2 regions of the Staphylococcus muscae genome follow, and region 2 is predicted to be linked to the other one. Evidence: riboswitches for the same ligand, from Rfam matches in the RefSeq annotation. Region 2 holds a riboswitch; the other holds the start of a gene.

Region 1 (7,588 bases), 210 kb from region 2:
TGCTTTAGCATCTTGTTTATTAGAATTAACAGCATCTGCACCAGCTGCAACACCTGCGCTAGCACCTAGATTTTTCTTATGATTATCTGTTTGTTTCGTAGTTTGATTTGAATCTGTTGCACTCGTTTCTTGTTTGTCTGATTCAGGCTTTATGACTGGTTTCGCATGTTGTTCAGGTTGCTTAGATGATTCTGTTTCATTCGAATCAGTTTGTTCATTTACGTTATGCTGATTGCGTTCACGTTTTCGATGTCTTCTTTGTGTATTTCGTGGTGGAAAATATTGCATATTATTGTTGGCTGATGCATCTGTTTCTTCGTTTGATGTGTCATCAGCTGTTGATAGGTCTTCTTTAGTCGGATTGATTTCTTGACGATTGCGTTCAAATTCATCCTTGAAATTATCTTTTGACACTTTCTTCATCCTTTCTTTTACGCTACATATAGAAATATTTAAAATCAATTTCTAAAATAACACGTGTGCGCATCTCCATTATTACTTTTTTAATACACTTCTTAATTAGATTATAGCCTGTTTAAAATTGCGGTGTAAAGCATTGAGAGATTTATTAGAACAAAGTTTCTAATTTTTCTTCATAGGATATTTTCCGATATACTTTTTTTCTGTTTTTTTCATCTATTTGGTGGGATATTCCACATATATCACAGCAATTGTTGCTCGTCTTTACTGACATATTGAAATAGCGCATGAGTTGGTTACGTCGACATGTTTGTGCATTGATATATTGCAGTATATGTTGAAGCGCTCTAACTTTTTGTTGATAATTTTGACGAAATATTTTTTGGAGTCTTTCGACTGAATAATGTTGAGATAAGACAGATAAAATGTCATGTTTCTCTTGGTCAATCAATGTTCTCTGCTCAAATAAATAAATATCTTCTTCAGTAATCTGATGCCCTGTTGCAAGCAATTCTAATAAGTATTGGTCATCCTCTTGATAAAGTGCGATAGCTTGACTTTGTTTGCCATCTCGCCCTGCACGACCAATCTCCTGTAAATAACTTGAAGGGCTACTGGATAAGTGGAAGTGAATGACTGTACGGATATCTGGTTTGTTCACACCCATACCAAAGGCGCTCGTTGCGACGATAATACGGATATCATTTTTTAAAAATTGTTGTTGAACCGTATACCGTTCTTCATAACTTAAATCCGCATGGTAAATACCTGTAAGATAACCTGAAGCATAGATTTGTTCTGCGATATCCAAACATACTTTTTTAGATGAAACATATATAATCGTCGGTCCGGAAGTATTGATAGTTTCTAAAATCCAGTCGATTTTGTCTTGATAAGATGTCATTTGCTTCACCGATAAAGAAATATTCGGGCGATCCATATCGGATTGTAATAATGTAAAAGATTGTTTTGTAACAAATTCGATATCTGACTTTAAATGGCTTGTTGCGGTAGCTGTTAATCCTAATATAGGGACATGTTGATATGAGTCTGTGACATGATTAATCAGCGCGTAATGCGGTCGAAAGTCAAATCCCCATTCTGATAAGCAGTGAACTTCATCAAGGACGATAAGTCCCAATGGCATGTTTTTAAAGCGATTTAGATGATGCGGCTGTAAAATGAATTCTGGACTTACAAATATAAACAGTGCGCTGTCAAGCTGTTGAAATGCCAGTTGGCGTTCACTATGTGACATACCAGAGTGAATGGAAACTACACGTCGTTCGCCATACATTTTCATCTGCATTACTTGATCATCCATCAGTGAAATAAGTGGAGATATGATAAGTGTAGGTTGTTGTTTAATGTATGTAGGCAACTGATAGCATAAGCTTTTTCCACTTCCAGTTGGTAAGATACCTAAAGTGTTTTTCCCATCTAGAACGCTTTGAATCAATGCTTCTTGCCCCTGTCTGAATTGTGAGAAGCCAAAATAGTACTGTAACGCTGTTTTAAGCATGTAATACCCCTTTCGAAAAACCAATAATTGCCAACTTAATTTCAAAATAACTAAGATATTCAAAATTCTCTTTATAAAATCGGAGTTTTTGAAAAGGTTGTTGTGCATAAAATGCTAAAAAACTTTGAAAGTCTTGCGTTAAATAATCATAATAATTCTTTAAATGATGTCGCATAAAAAGATCTAAGATATGATCATGGATCGTATTTTCAGTGAGTTGTGTTTGCTGTGCGACTTCAGGAACAGACAGCCCATGAAGTAATAGAGACTTCGTTCGAAATAACGTGTAACTAAGTTGGTCAGATGCCAGACATTGATGCAATATCGGATACGCTTCCTTTTCAGAAAGTAACTGGTAAATCGTCAACAAATCTATGTAATGTGTGATGAATAAACGATCATCATCTATTTGATGAAGCTGTCCAACTTGCTTCATTGTATACATTGTTTCATCATAACCTGTTAAAAAATAATGTGCGATACTTCCTTTGTGTTCAGCATTCAATGTTTTGAACAGCGTGAATATTTCTCGTTTTACATGTCCATTAAGCTGTTTGTTTTGAATCATCGTATAAATATTGCGAACTCGCTGGTGAATTTCAGTATGAGATGTTAATGGTGCAAACTTCATATTGTCATGTTGTGCATGAGACAATGTTTGGATCAGAAGTTGCAATGTAGCAAATGAATGTTGTAACATAAAATATGTTACGGATGATGATGTAGGTAGCGTCACCTCTTCGTTTGTAGATGCTGCTACAATTGTTTCAAAATCATCAAATGATAAGTTAGGGGCACACCCATAAAAGCTCATTACATTTAGAGATGTCGCATCAAAAAAGGTTTGATGCGTCTTTTTACCTGTGATAATATTATATATGCTTTTTTTATTTTTGTTGGGACTTGCATGTTGATATATATAAGCAATGATTGATCTCATGTTGATCACCTCAATAATAAAACGTATATATTGAAAATTTAAGAAATCCAAACTACAATGAAATTATAATGTTAGTCTGGCACTTTGAAAAGGGAGGCGAAAAATTTGGCTAAGTATACGATTGTTGATATGGATACTTGTATCGCATGTGGTGCTTGTGGTGCAGCTGCCCCGGATATCTATGACTATGACGATGAAGGAATCGCTTATGTTATTTTAGATGATAACCAAGGCACAACGCCTGTACCGGAAGAACTGTATGAAGATTTAGAGGACGCTTTTGAAGGCTGCCCTACTGACTCTATCAAAGTTGAAGAAGAAACTTTTGATGGCGATGCATTAAAATTCGAATAATATAATTTATGCGTATTGTACACTACATTGCGCTAAATTTAAATAGATAAGCAAACAAAAAAACGGTGTCATTGCGCACCGTTTTTTGTTTGCTTATTTTATATTTTAAGGACATGCTTCAGTCTTTTATATAGCAAGATAAATAACAATGAAACGACGAATCCTTTTATAATATTAAACGGTATTATACCCGCTGTGATAATTATTTTTAAATTTGTCGCAATGTCTGCCAAATTCATAATCATGCCATATAAAGGTAAGAGTACAAAGTAATTCATAATACTCAGTACAACTGTCATAACTAATGTACCTGCTGCCAGACCTATTAGCATGCTGCGTGTAGATGGCTTATAGCGATGAATACCATATGCAGTGAGTAGTAAACTACTACCAGCAATAAAGTTCGCAACCGGGCCGACTGGATCAGCAAGATAGAAAAAGAAGTTCAGTAAGTTTTTAATGAATTCTACGAGTATTCCCGCAATCGGTCCTAATGTAAATGTTGCAAGTAATGCTGGAACATCACTAAAATCAAGTGTTAAATAAGGGGGTAAAAATGGTAATGGAAATTTGATAAACATCAGAATCACCGAAATACCACTTAAAATACCGACAATAATCAATTGTCGTGTTTGTTTCGTCTGTTGCATGATATAAATGTCTCCTTTTCTGACTTTCATCTTTCACGAATAGGAGGCATTTGCGCAACACAAAGAAACCTCCATCTTCTCCCATCCAGACTGTTACTGTCGGCTCTAGAATTGCACTAGATCAGCCATAAATAAAAAATTTATGGGTCGCAGGCTTAAAAATTACTGCCGGTAGGGAATTACACCCAACCCCGAAGATGAAATAATCAATAATTTTATTTATCATCAGTTTAACGAATCACATCAATAAATACAATATAGTTGTTTGGCTAAGTCGTCACTAAAAAAGTAGCAAGTGTCAAAAAACTCTCTTCTTACCGTTATTTATACAGTCGATAAGAAGAGAGGTCTATTTTAGCTATGCATTTGTATACTTAGGAAGTTTAATTGTAAAGGTTGTCCCCTTACCTACTTCACTTGATACATTGATTTTACCGTGATGTGCTTCGATAATCATTCTCGTAATAAAGAGACCAAGACCTGTTCCTTCTTTCCCTCTTTTACGTGCAGCATCTACTTTATAGAAACGTTCAAACACCCTTTCCAAGTGTTCAGGAGATATACCTACACCTGTATCTTTGACAGTTAAAATTTGATGTGTGGTCGTTTCTTCAGCTTGTATTGAAATTAAATCTCCCGGTCTTGTATAACGAGATGCATTATCGACAAGATTCGTCAGTACTTGTTCCATACGATCGAAATCATAATCCCATTGATCGTCCATTATGCCATCTGTTTGGAAGTCTAATGTCAATGCAAGTTCATTCGCTTGTTGACGATATTTTGTTGCCATTTTTTGAATCAATTCCGACATCGGACGTGCTTCTTTTGTGATATTAATACCGTCTGCATCAATCTTTGCGACATCCAGCAGCTCATTAACTAATCGACTTAAACGTTTTGTTTCATCTAAAACAATGAGTAAAAATTCATGAATGTCTTCAGGTTCTGTCACGATCCCGTCTACAATGGATTCAGTATAACCTTGTAACAGTGAAATCGGTGTGCGAAGTTCATGAGAAACGCTCGCAATAAAATCTTTCTTCATTTGCTCCATATGATGTTCTCGTGTCATATCTCTAATAATAACAACAAGACCACTTTCTTTATTCGATTGAATTTGATCAATATAACTCATGACAACAGCGTAATGTTTTTGATTAATTTCATATTCACGATATTCTGTTTTTTGGCTTTCAAAGGTATCATTTATTTGCGTATCAAATAATATTTTGTGATCTAAATTCATATCGAGCATCATTTTATGTGCCAAATGATTCGATAAGATAATATGACGTTTATGATTAATCCCTAAAACTCCTTGTGCCATAGAATTAATCAATGTGTCTCTAATATTTTTAGAGCTAGTAATGTCATCAATATGATTTTGGATATTGTGACTCATCTGATTAAATGCACTCGCAAGTTCACCAATCTCATCTTTTGTTTGGACATGGACTTGTTTGTCATATCGTCCCTTTGCTACCTCCAGTGCTTGTTCCTTAAATTGACGCAATGGATTTGTAATGCGAGACGACAAGAAGAATGCGAAAATAGTCGAAATAATTAAGAAGATGACTGCAGTAATTAAAATAATAATTGCTATCACGTTATTCGTATCAGAAATACTTCTCAAATCCTCATATATATAGATGACAGACTTATGACCATCACGATCTAATGTTGGATAGCCAAGCAGTAAATATGATTTCTTCTGTCCATCAAGCTTGATTGTTACATGTTTTATAACCTTTTTATGTGTGAGTTTTACATTATTGAGATCATCATCATTCTTAATAAACTTTAGCATCGCCTTTTTTTCGGGATGCTTCGATATGGCATTGTTTTTTTCTGGTAAGATGATGACACCTTTACTACCTTCTAACAACATCTCACTATGATTAATCGCCATTTGACGATTCTCACTCTTTTCTATGATGGCACTAATACTTTCAGCGTTATTGTATAAAGATTGTTCTGTATTTTGCGTGAAATAATATTGAATAAATGTAATCAGTGCTGCACTTAATAAAATTAAAACTGTCGTTACTATTAATATAATAGTTAACCACAGTTTTATTACGACGCTATTTAGACGTTTCATCCGATTGTGAAACCTCAAATTTATAACCTACGCCCCAAACAGTTTGAATCATAGATGCAGCTTCTGTTGAAACACGATTTAATTTTTCACGCAAACGCTTAACATGTGTATCGACAGTACGTAAATCACCATAAAATTCGTAGTGCCAAACTTCTTTCAATAACTGTTCTCGATCAAACACTTTATTCGGTGTTTTTGCAAGGAAAATCAACAACTCATATTCCTTTGGTGTAAGGTTCACAGGTGTGCCATCTGCTAATACCTTATGTGCATCATTATCAATTGTTAGATGCTCAAACTCAATCATATCACGAGCGTGTGGTTCGTTTTGCTCTGCAGTTGCAGATTGCGTACGACGAAGTAGTGCTTTAAGACGCAGAACGACTTCACGTGGAGAGAATGGTTTGACAATGTAGTCATCTGCTCCAGACTCAAACCCTTCCACACGATTGTTCTCTTCACCTTTTGCTGTCAACATAATGATTGGCGTATCTTTTGTTTCACGAAGACGAGTTGCGACTTCTAGGCCATCCATTTCTGGCAACATTAAGTCTAACAAGATACACGCATAATCATATTTTGTTGCTAGTTCAAAGGCTTCACGACCATCGCTTGCCTCAGCTACTTCATATCCTTCTCTCTCAAGAAATAGCCTTAATAACTTTCTGATACGGTCTTCATCATCAACGACTAATATTTCCTTAGTCACAAGACATACCTCCCACTTATGTTGAATTTAAACTGAATTCAATGCCTATTATATCATATTGTGATTGACACTTGATAATAAAATTATGAGTCTATACGCTTTTAAAAATATCAATTATCAATCTTGCATACAAATAAATCGATGTCATCTTCTGTTTATAAAAAAGAGCATCTCTCATACTACAATTGTAGTATGAGAGATGCTGAATAATAGTTAATAATATCTTATTGCGCACTACTTTGTGCGAGTTGACGTAGCGTTTTTACTTCGTGTGGAGAAAGGACGCGCCCCTCACCTGCACCTAGTCCTTTTAATGTCAATGGGCCGAATGTTATGCGAGAAAGTTTGTTCACTTTAAAGCCAAAATGCTCAAACATACGACGGACCTGACGATTACGCCCTTCTGTTATAGTAATCTCAACGAGCGATGTATTCTTCTCTTTGTTTTGTTTTTTTACTTTAACTTGTGCAGGTTGTGTTTTACCATCCTCTAACACAATGCCCTTTTCAAGCTCCTTCACTTGTTCTCGCAAAATATATCCTTCGATCTTTGCGATATATGTTTTAGGGATTTTATATTTTGGATGTGTCATCAAATTTGTAAACTCCCCATCATTGGTTAAGAGTAATAAGCCTGATGTGTCATAATCAAGGCGTCCAACAGGATAGATGCGTGTTTCTAAATCATCGAAATAATCCGTGACGACTTTGCGACCTCGATCGTCAGACACACTTGTGATGACTTGTGTTGGTTTATAGAATAAAATATACAACTTATCTTCTAGTTCTAATGGTACGCCTTCAACAGATACTTCATCTGATGGACGGACCTTTGTTCCTAATTCTGTGACTGTTTTGCCATTCACTTGTACTTTACCTTCTTGTATTA
Region 2 (7,588 bases):
AGCTTTTGTTTGAAATACTAAGTCAATGAATTTTCATCTTCTACTAAGAAACCAACTGTAAAAACATGGTTATTCAAGAAGCTTAAAATGTAACGCATAACAGCTTCTCTCTGTGGCTCATTGTGAACTTCATGCGCAAGACCGTGCCAAGCTTTAAAGTATAATTCATCATGATCAATGACTGATACAAGTTGTTGCGTAACATCCACGTCTGTCACACGATCTTCTGTTCCATACATCAAACAGAGTGGGACTGACTTCATATTTTGAATATTGTCTGTTGTCTCTTTCATATGTTTAAGCACTTCTTGATACCAGTGGTAACTTACTTTTTTTAACATTAATGCATCATTTAATGTATCTTCTTGAACTTCTTTATTAGATGTTAAGTCTTCTACTTCAAATCCTAAATCAAATTTTGCTGACTTTGACACATCACCGATATGAGAGGATAAAATATTTTTACGTGTGTGCGCATTATTTTGAAACGCTAAAAGCGGCGCAATTAAGACAAGCCCTTCAATACCTAAATCGACCTTCTCGAGTAAATTCATTGATATTAACCCTCCGAGTCCAACACCAATCATAAATATTGGAAGATGATATCCTTCTGCAATTTTTAACCACTCTAAAACAGACTCGTGGTAAAGTTCAAAACTTTCGACTTGTCCTTTGTTCATTCTTGAAGTTTGACCTTGACCGGGTAAATCCCCCATGATGACGTGATATCCATTCCGTCTTAAATGTGTGATGACATAGGCATATCTTCCTGTATGTTCTAAAATATTATGAACAATGACGACGACACCCTTTGCTTCACTTACTGTTTCCCATTTCCACATAATATACCTAACCTTCCTTGCTTAACGCTTTACATGTTATTATATCCTGACAAACTATATAAATGCTAATATTTATCATAAGCTTTTAGAGAAATCTTCCCTTTAAAATACTGTAAATCAGTATCGTAAAAAACAATTTAGCGTATCACAACAATCTATAATATGAAGCAATTAATAATTGTTAATGCGCTAATTCACCCCCACAACCTAATTCACTCCGATTATTACGTTTTATATAATTTATTGTAAAGATTCAATATAAAAACGTTTTCATCACATTATTGTTCGTGATACACTATTGTTAATTCGTAAAACAAAGTTATGGGAGGAATAAAAATGGGTTTATTTAAAGATTTTTTCATCGCATTATCTAATAATGCCTTTCTTAATGAATCAGCTAAAAAAATAGGTCCTTCATTAGGTGCCAACAAAGTGGTAGCTGGTAACACGATAGAGGATGTGGTGAAGACCATTCGCAGACTTAATGACAAAAACATTGCAGCAACAGTTGATAATTTAGGTGAATTTGTAAACGCAAAACAAGAAGCAATCGCTGCAAAAGATGATATTTTAAAAATTATGTCAGCGATTCATTCAAATGGCCTAGATGCACACGTCTCAATTAAGTTAAGTCAATTAGGTGCAGAGTTCGACCAGCAACTTGCTTACGACAATGCATATGAAATTGTAAAACAAGCGGCTGAATATGATCAAATGCACATTAACTTTGATACGGAAAAATATGATAGCTTATCAGATATTACACATACACTTGATCAATTAAAATCAGAATTTTCAAATGTAGGAACAGTTATTCAAGCATATCTTTTCAAAGCAGACGAGCTTATCGACAAGTATCCAGACTTACGCTTGCGCTTAGTAAAAGGTGCATACAAAGAATCTTCACATATCGCTTACCAAACACGTGAAGAAATTGATGACAATTATATTCGTTTAATTGAAAAACGACTATTAAATGCGAAAAACTTTACTTCAATTGCAACTCATGACCACAATGTCATTAATCATGTGAAGGCATTTGTTGAAGCAAATCAAATTGACAAATCAAAATTTGAATTCCAAATGCTGTATGGATTCCGATCTGAACTTGCAGAATCTATTGCAAAAGAAGGCTATAACTTTACAATTTATGTCCCATACGGTGATGATTGGTTCGGTTACTTTATGAGACGTTTAGCTGAGCGTCCACAGAACTTGGCGCTTGCCTTTAAGGAATTCGTTAAACCAAAGCCGCTCTTTATTGTAGGGACACTTGGCTTATCGGCATTATTGTTGGGAAGATGCAATAAAAAGAAATGATAAAGCATATCCCCTTGAAGTTTTGATAACTTCAAGGGGATTTTTTAAGGTTTCACTATCCAATTGTTTTTAATAAATTTGCCATTTCAATTGCACCTACTGCAACTTCCGCACCTTTATTGCCCGCTTTCGTACCTGCACGTTCAATCGCTTGTTCAATGTTCTCAGTCGTTAGCACACCGAAAATCACTGGAATACCCGTATCATCACTTGCTTTTGCAATGCCTTTCGCCGCTTCATTACATACATAATCATAGTGTGTTGTTGCTCCACGAATCACACATCCTAATGTGATAACCGCATCATATTTACCTGATTGTGCCATTTTCTTAGCAACGATTGGTAATTCGAATGCTCCTGGTACGTATGCAACATCGATTTCATTTTCATCAACTTGATGACGTTTCAATGCGTCTAATGCACCATCCAATAAGCGACCTGTAATAAAATCATTAAAACGGCTTACGACAATCCCAATTTTTAATCCTTTACCTACTAATTGACCTTCAAAGTTCATTTTTTATTCCTCCAATTATATTAAATGTCTCATTTGAGTTTTTTTAACTTGCATATAATCATGGTTATGTTCATTCGTTTCTGTTATAACAGGGATACGATTTGACATTGTAATCCCATAATGTGCTAATCCTTCAAATTTTTCTGGATTATTCGTCATCAGATTCACGGATGAAATACCAAAATATTTTAAAATCTGTGCTGCATTGTCATAATCACGCATATCTGGTGCAAAGCCGAGTGCTTCATTCGCCGAAACAGTATCATGACCTTGTTCAATCAATTCATATGCTTTCAACTTATTCATCAGTCCAATACCACGACCTTCTTGCGGTAAATAAAGAACCATTCCACCATGTTCATGAATATATGACATCGCAAACTCTAATTGTTCACCACAATCACATCGTGCACTGTGGAAAATATCACCCGTTGCACATGCAGAATGGATACGGACATTCATCTCATCATGAATATCACCATTAACGACAGCAATCAATTCTGAACCGTCAATTTTTGATGTAAAGCCATACATATCAAACGTTCCGTAACGTGTTGGCAATTGAACTTTTGCTTCTTTTTCAATAAGTACCTGTGTTGTTTTAATATAAGTGACTAAATCTTCAATAGTAATCATATACAAACCGTGTGTTTCTTTGAAAATTTGTAAGTCGTCACCTCTTGCCATTGTGCCATCTTCATTCATAATTTCACAGATGACGCCTGCTGGTTTTGCACCTGTTAATTTTGCGAGCTCAACAGCAGCTTCAGTGTGTCCACGGCGTCCTAACACACCTTGTTCATGTGCAATGAGTGGGAAAACATGACCTGGTCGATTAAATGTTGCCGCTGATGATTGATTGGCAATCAATGCACGTGCTGTCTGCGTACGTTCAAATGCACTAATCCCCGTTGTAGAATCAACATGATCAATGCTAACCGTAAACGCAGTAGAATGTGGATCTGTATTATTTTTTACCATTGCATCAATTCCCACCTGCTCTGCAATCGTTCGATCGATTGGGCAACAGATAAGTCCACGTCCATAGCGTGCCATAAAATTGATAGTATCATCATGCATCCATTCCGTAATGGCAAGTAAATCGCCTTCATTCTCTCTATCCTGATCATCACAAACAATGATTGATTCACCATTTTTTAAAGCAATTAATGCGTCTTCTATTTTATCAAAATGCATAATAAACCCTCCTTGAATACTATACGATCCTAAAAACCTGCTTGTAATAAACGATCCAAAGATACACCATCATTCTGTCGCGTAATATTTTCTACATATTTGAATAGCATATCTGTTTCTAAATGAACAGGATCTCCTTGTCGTTTCGTCGATAAAATCGTAGCTTTACGTGTTTCAGGAATTAAGTGAATATCAAAACTTGTTGCTTCTTTTTTGAAAACTGTTAAACTGACACCGTCCACAGCGATCGATCCTTGTGGAATCATTTGTTTTAGGATATGGTGGGGTGCTTTGATTGTATAGATCCATTCATTTTGAGACTGCTTAATATTGAGAATGACACCTTTATCATCGACATGTCCCTGCACAAAGTGTCCACCTAACCTTCCAGTGGCAAGTAGTGCACGTTCCAGATTGACGGGTTGACCGCTAGACAGTTCTGCTAAGTATGTTTTGTTTTCCGTTCCCGTGATGACTTGTACCGTAAATGTAGATGTATCAAATCTCACAACCGTTAAACATGTGCCATTCACACTAATGGAGTCACCAATATTCATATCACTTAATATCTTTTCACATTGAATCGTTAATTCAGTCGTAGGGTTTTGTTTTTTTATTGATTGAATAGTGCCAACTTCTTCTACGATACCTGTAAACATGACATCACATCCTTTTCATTTGCAATTTGATGTCAGTATCTATCATTTCAGAGTGGACAATTTCAAAATTCGCAAGTTGGTCAAGTGGCGTTACACCATCTGTTTGAAAATATTGATATTTCCCTTGACCACCTATTATTTTCGGGGCTAAATAAAGGATGAAGGTTGAAATAAATTCTGAAGTTAAAAATTGTGAAGTTAGTTTTGGTCCAGCTTCTACAAGGATACGGCCAAAACCTTTTTTATATAAATCGTGTAAAATAGTTTTTACATCTGTTGATGGTAGATATACGACGTGTACATGGTCTAATGGCGACACGAATGACTCATTGTCAGTATATATGTAGACCGGCGCAAGTTGATCATGAAACATTGCTGCCTGCCAATCGATGTGCCCTGAATTTGTCATGACGATACGTGCAGGATGGCGTCCTTCAGGCAATCGTACAGTCAGACTTGGATCATCCGCTTCTAATGTACCATTACCTGTAATAATAGCATCGTGCATATGTCTCAATTGGAACACATCATCTTTGACAGCTTTTGACGTAATCCATTTACTTTGTTGATGATCGGTTGCCTGCTTACCATCTAAACTCGCACTTACCTTTACAGTCACGATTGGCACTTCAGTAGTTTTAGATGCAAAAAATGATGCATACAACTTATCTGCGCGCGGATGTGGTGTATATTGAACGTCAATGCCTTTCTCTGCCATCATCTCGTGTCCAGTTGCTGGAAGTGTGATATCTCTTGCAGCATAAACAACCTTTTGAATACCCGTTTCAATGATTTTTGCTGCACATGGCGGTGTCGCACCGTAATGTGAACAAGGTTCTAAAGAGACGTATATTGTTGCTCCTGCTACATTTTGAGCACCTGCCATATCAATGGCTTGAATCTCGGCATGTTTGTCACCTTTTTTAAGATGCGCACCCATCCCTATAATTCGGCCCTCTTTAACAATCACTGCGCCAACAGGTGGATTAACACCCGTTTGGCCTTCTACCATTTCAGCTAAACGAATCGCATGTTCTAAATAATATTTCATTGTCATCACCTCAAATCAATAAACAAAAAACCACTCGAAAAATTTTAAGATTCGAGTGGTCGGTTTTATACTTATACTGTATACCAAAATACAGCGATAAATTCAGTAAATTTGCCATCACTAAATAAGCAATAGTTTCGTGTTGTAAAAACACAAGCTATGCATGTCATGGTCTACTGATCATTCTTCCTCCCATCCAGACTTTTACTGTCGGCTCTAGATTCTCACTAGATCAGCCATAGAGTACAAATTCAATGTTCTCTACGGGTCGCAGGCTTAAATTACTGCCGGTTGGGATTTCCACCCAGCCCCGAAAGAATATCATTATGAAATTGTTTGAGATTCAAGATACGACACAGCAGTTGTTCGATAACAACAACTGTTCGACTTTAGCTTAACGCATTTTGACAATGTTGACAATTCATTTGCAATCAATATTTTGTTGGATTGTTTTACAATTTCATAAAAATTATAAAGAAACACCGACAAACAATAATATCTATTCAACGTTGATGTTTACGTATTTGATAAGTTCAAAAACTATAACTAATCTGCATCATATTCTTCTTCTAGTTGCGCATAGAGCTGTGTCACACTTTTAACAGCTTGCTGTACAATCATTGTGACACCATTGCGTTCAAAATTAACGCCATTTGTCATTTGGCCAAATGCACGTAAATTCGACAATGTTCCATAACGTGGACTGATGACTTCGTTACTTTCTGATACGATTTGAATGCCACCAATCGGATGTGCTTGAACAATTTGTTTATTCGCCATATTTAATAATAAACCATCTGACGCATCTAACTGGCTCAACTTTTTCTTAGGTCCAGTTGCATTTATGATCACATCCACTATCATAGCTTGGTGTTCTGTTTCAAACTGCAATTGGTACTGACCATTCACACGTGTTGCTTTCTCGAGTCCTGCGTAAACTCTTAATTTATTACTTTCAATCTCATCAATAATAAATTGTGCAGTATCTCTTGGCATCGGATTCATATTCTCTTTAAAATATTGGTAATAACGTTCGAGAAATAATTGCTGGTCATCATTCGTTAAACTATTCCAAATCCAGTTCATGTTGTCTTTAAGCTCCATTAGAAAGCTTTGTAATAACCCCAAAGATTCTGGATGTGCCAAATCATATTGCAAATCTTTTACAACATTTCCTGTTCTCCGATGGATCAAAGATTTAAACGGTATATTTAAAGCATCGCATTCCTTTCTGAACAATTCTTTCAATATATCTAAAGGAATATTCCCCATGTGATTTTGTTTTATGTCATCGAATATCTCTTTCGTCATATATTGCAGAGTTACAGTCACCATCTCACCACGTACACTTGGCAATTGCCCACCTCGACTTGCCAAAACAAGCGTTTGGTCGTGATGGTTTAATACATAACGAATTACATCCAAACTTGCCAATCCAGTTCCAATCACAGCCACTTTATCATGCGAACTGACTTCATCTAATGTGCGGTATGCTGGATATGGTTCATAGATATATTTCGGACTTCCCTTCAAGTGATAGGGATCATTATATGAGAATGTTCCAGTTGATAGAAAAACATAATCATAAATAGTACTACGTCCTTCATGTTCATCAGTCTGTACAATTATTTTTTTCACTGAAATTTCTTTCTCTTCTTCAACTACACCGATCTGTGTCACTTCATGTGGAATGACATGAATATTGTCATAACGCTTCACATATTGATCAAGATAACTTTTCATATAATGTCCAAATACATAACGCGGCAAATATTCAGCATCTCCATAATCAAAATCGTCTTGTGACGCATACCACTCCCGAAATTCTTTCATATTATCAAGGTTTAGAGACAACATATCGACTGGGACATTGATTAATAAATCTTCACTGTCATTTTGAAAAGGTTCTCCTTGTCCCATGTTCTTTCTATTGTCATAGATGTCTACTTCTAAATGCTCAAACATCTCGTGCTTTACAAGCTGTCTTAATATGCTGACACCA

Evidence for each region. A riboswitch is a leader RNA that binds a small molecule or an ion and turns the genes downstream of it on or off. The one in region 2 is predicted to bind FMN.
Region 1: linked by a shared signal. The riboswitch ahead of C7J88_RS02540 (ECF transporter S component) and the one ahead of ribD (bifunctional diaminohydroxyphosphoribosylaminopyrimidine deaminase/5-amino-6-(5-phosphoribosylamino)uracil reductase RibD) in region 2 are both predicted to bind FMN.

The regions. Positions count from the first base shown of each region.
Region 1 is NZ_CP027848.1:524,427-532,014, reverse strand. Features, by position in the region: gene C7J88_RS02555 (RecQ family ATP-dependent DNA helicase) at 569-1,942, opposite strand; gene C7J88_RS02550 (helix-turn-helix domain-containing protein) at 1,935-2,756, opposite strand; gene C7J88_RS02545 (ferredoxin) at 2,988-3,236, shown strand; gene C7J88_RS02540 (ECF transporter S component) at 3,335-3,886, opposite strand; FMN riboswitch at 3,956-4,089, opposite strand; gene C7J88_RS02535 (ATP-binding protein) at 4,245-5,990, opposite strand; gene C7J88_RS02530 (response regulator) at 5,974-6,699, opposite strand; gene C7J88_RS02525 (pseudouridine synthase) at 6,924-7,588, opposite strand, start outside.
Region 2 is NZ_CP027848.1:734,100-741,687, forward strand. Features, by position in the region: gene C7J88_RS03500 (alpha/beta fold hydrolase) at 18-842, opposite strand; gene C7J88_RS03505 (proline dehydrogenase family protein) at 1,179-2,162, shown strand; gene ribH (6,7-dimethyl-8-ribityllumazine synthase) at 2,218-2,679, opposite strand; gene ribA (GTP cyclohydrolase II) at 2,695-3,876, opposite strand; gene C7J88_RS03520 (riboflavin synthase) at 3,906-4,535, opposite strand; gene ribD (bifunctional diaminohydroxyphosphoribosylaminopyrimidine deaminase/5-amino-6-(5-phosphoribosylamino)uracil reductase RibD) at 4,540-5,586, opposite strand; FMN riboswitch at 5,767-5,908, opposite strand; gene C7J88_RS03530 (FAD/NAD(P)-binding protein) at 6,133-7,588, opposite strand, start outside.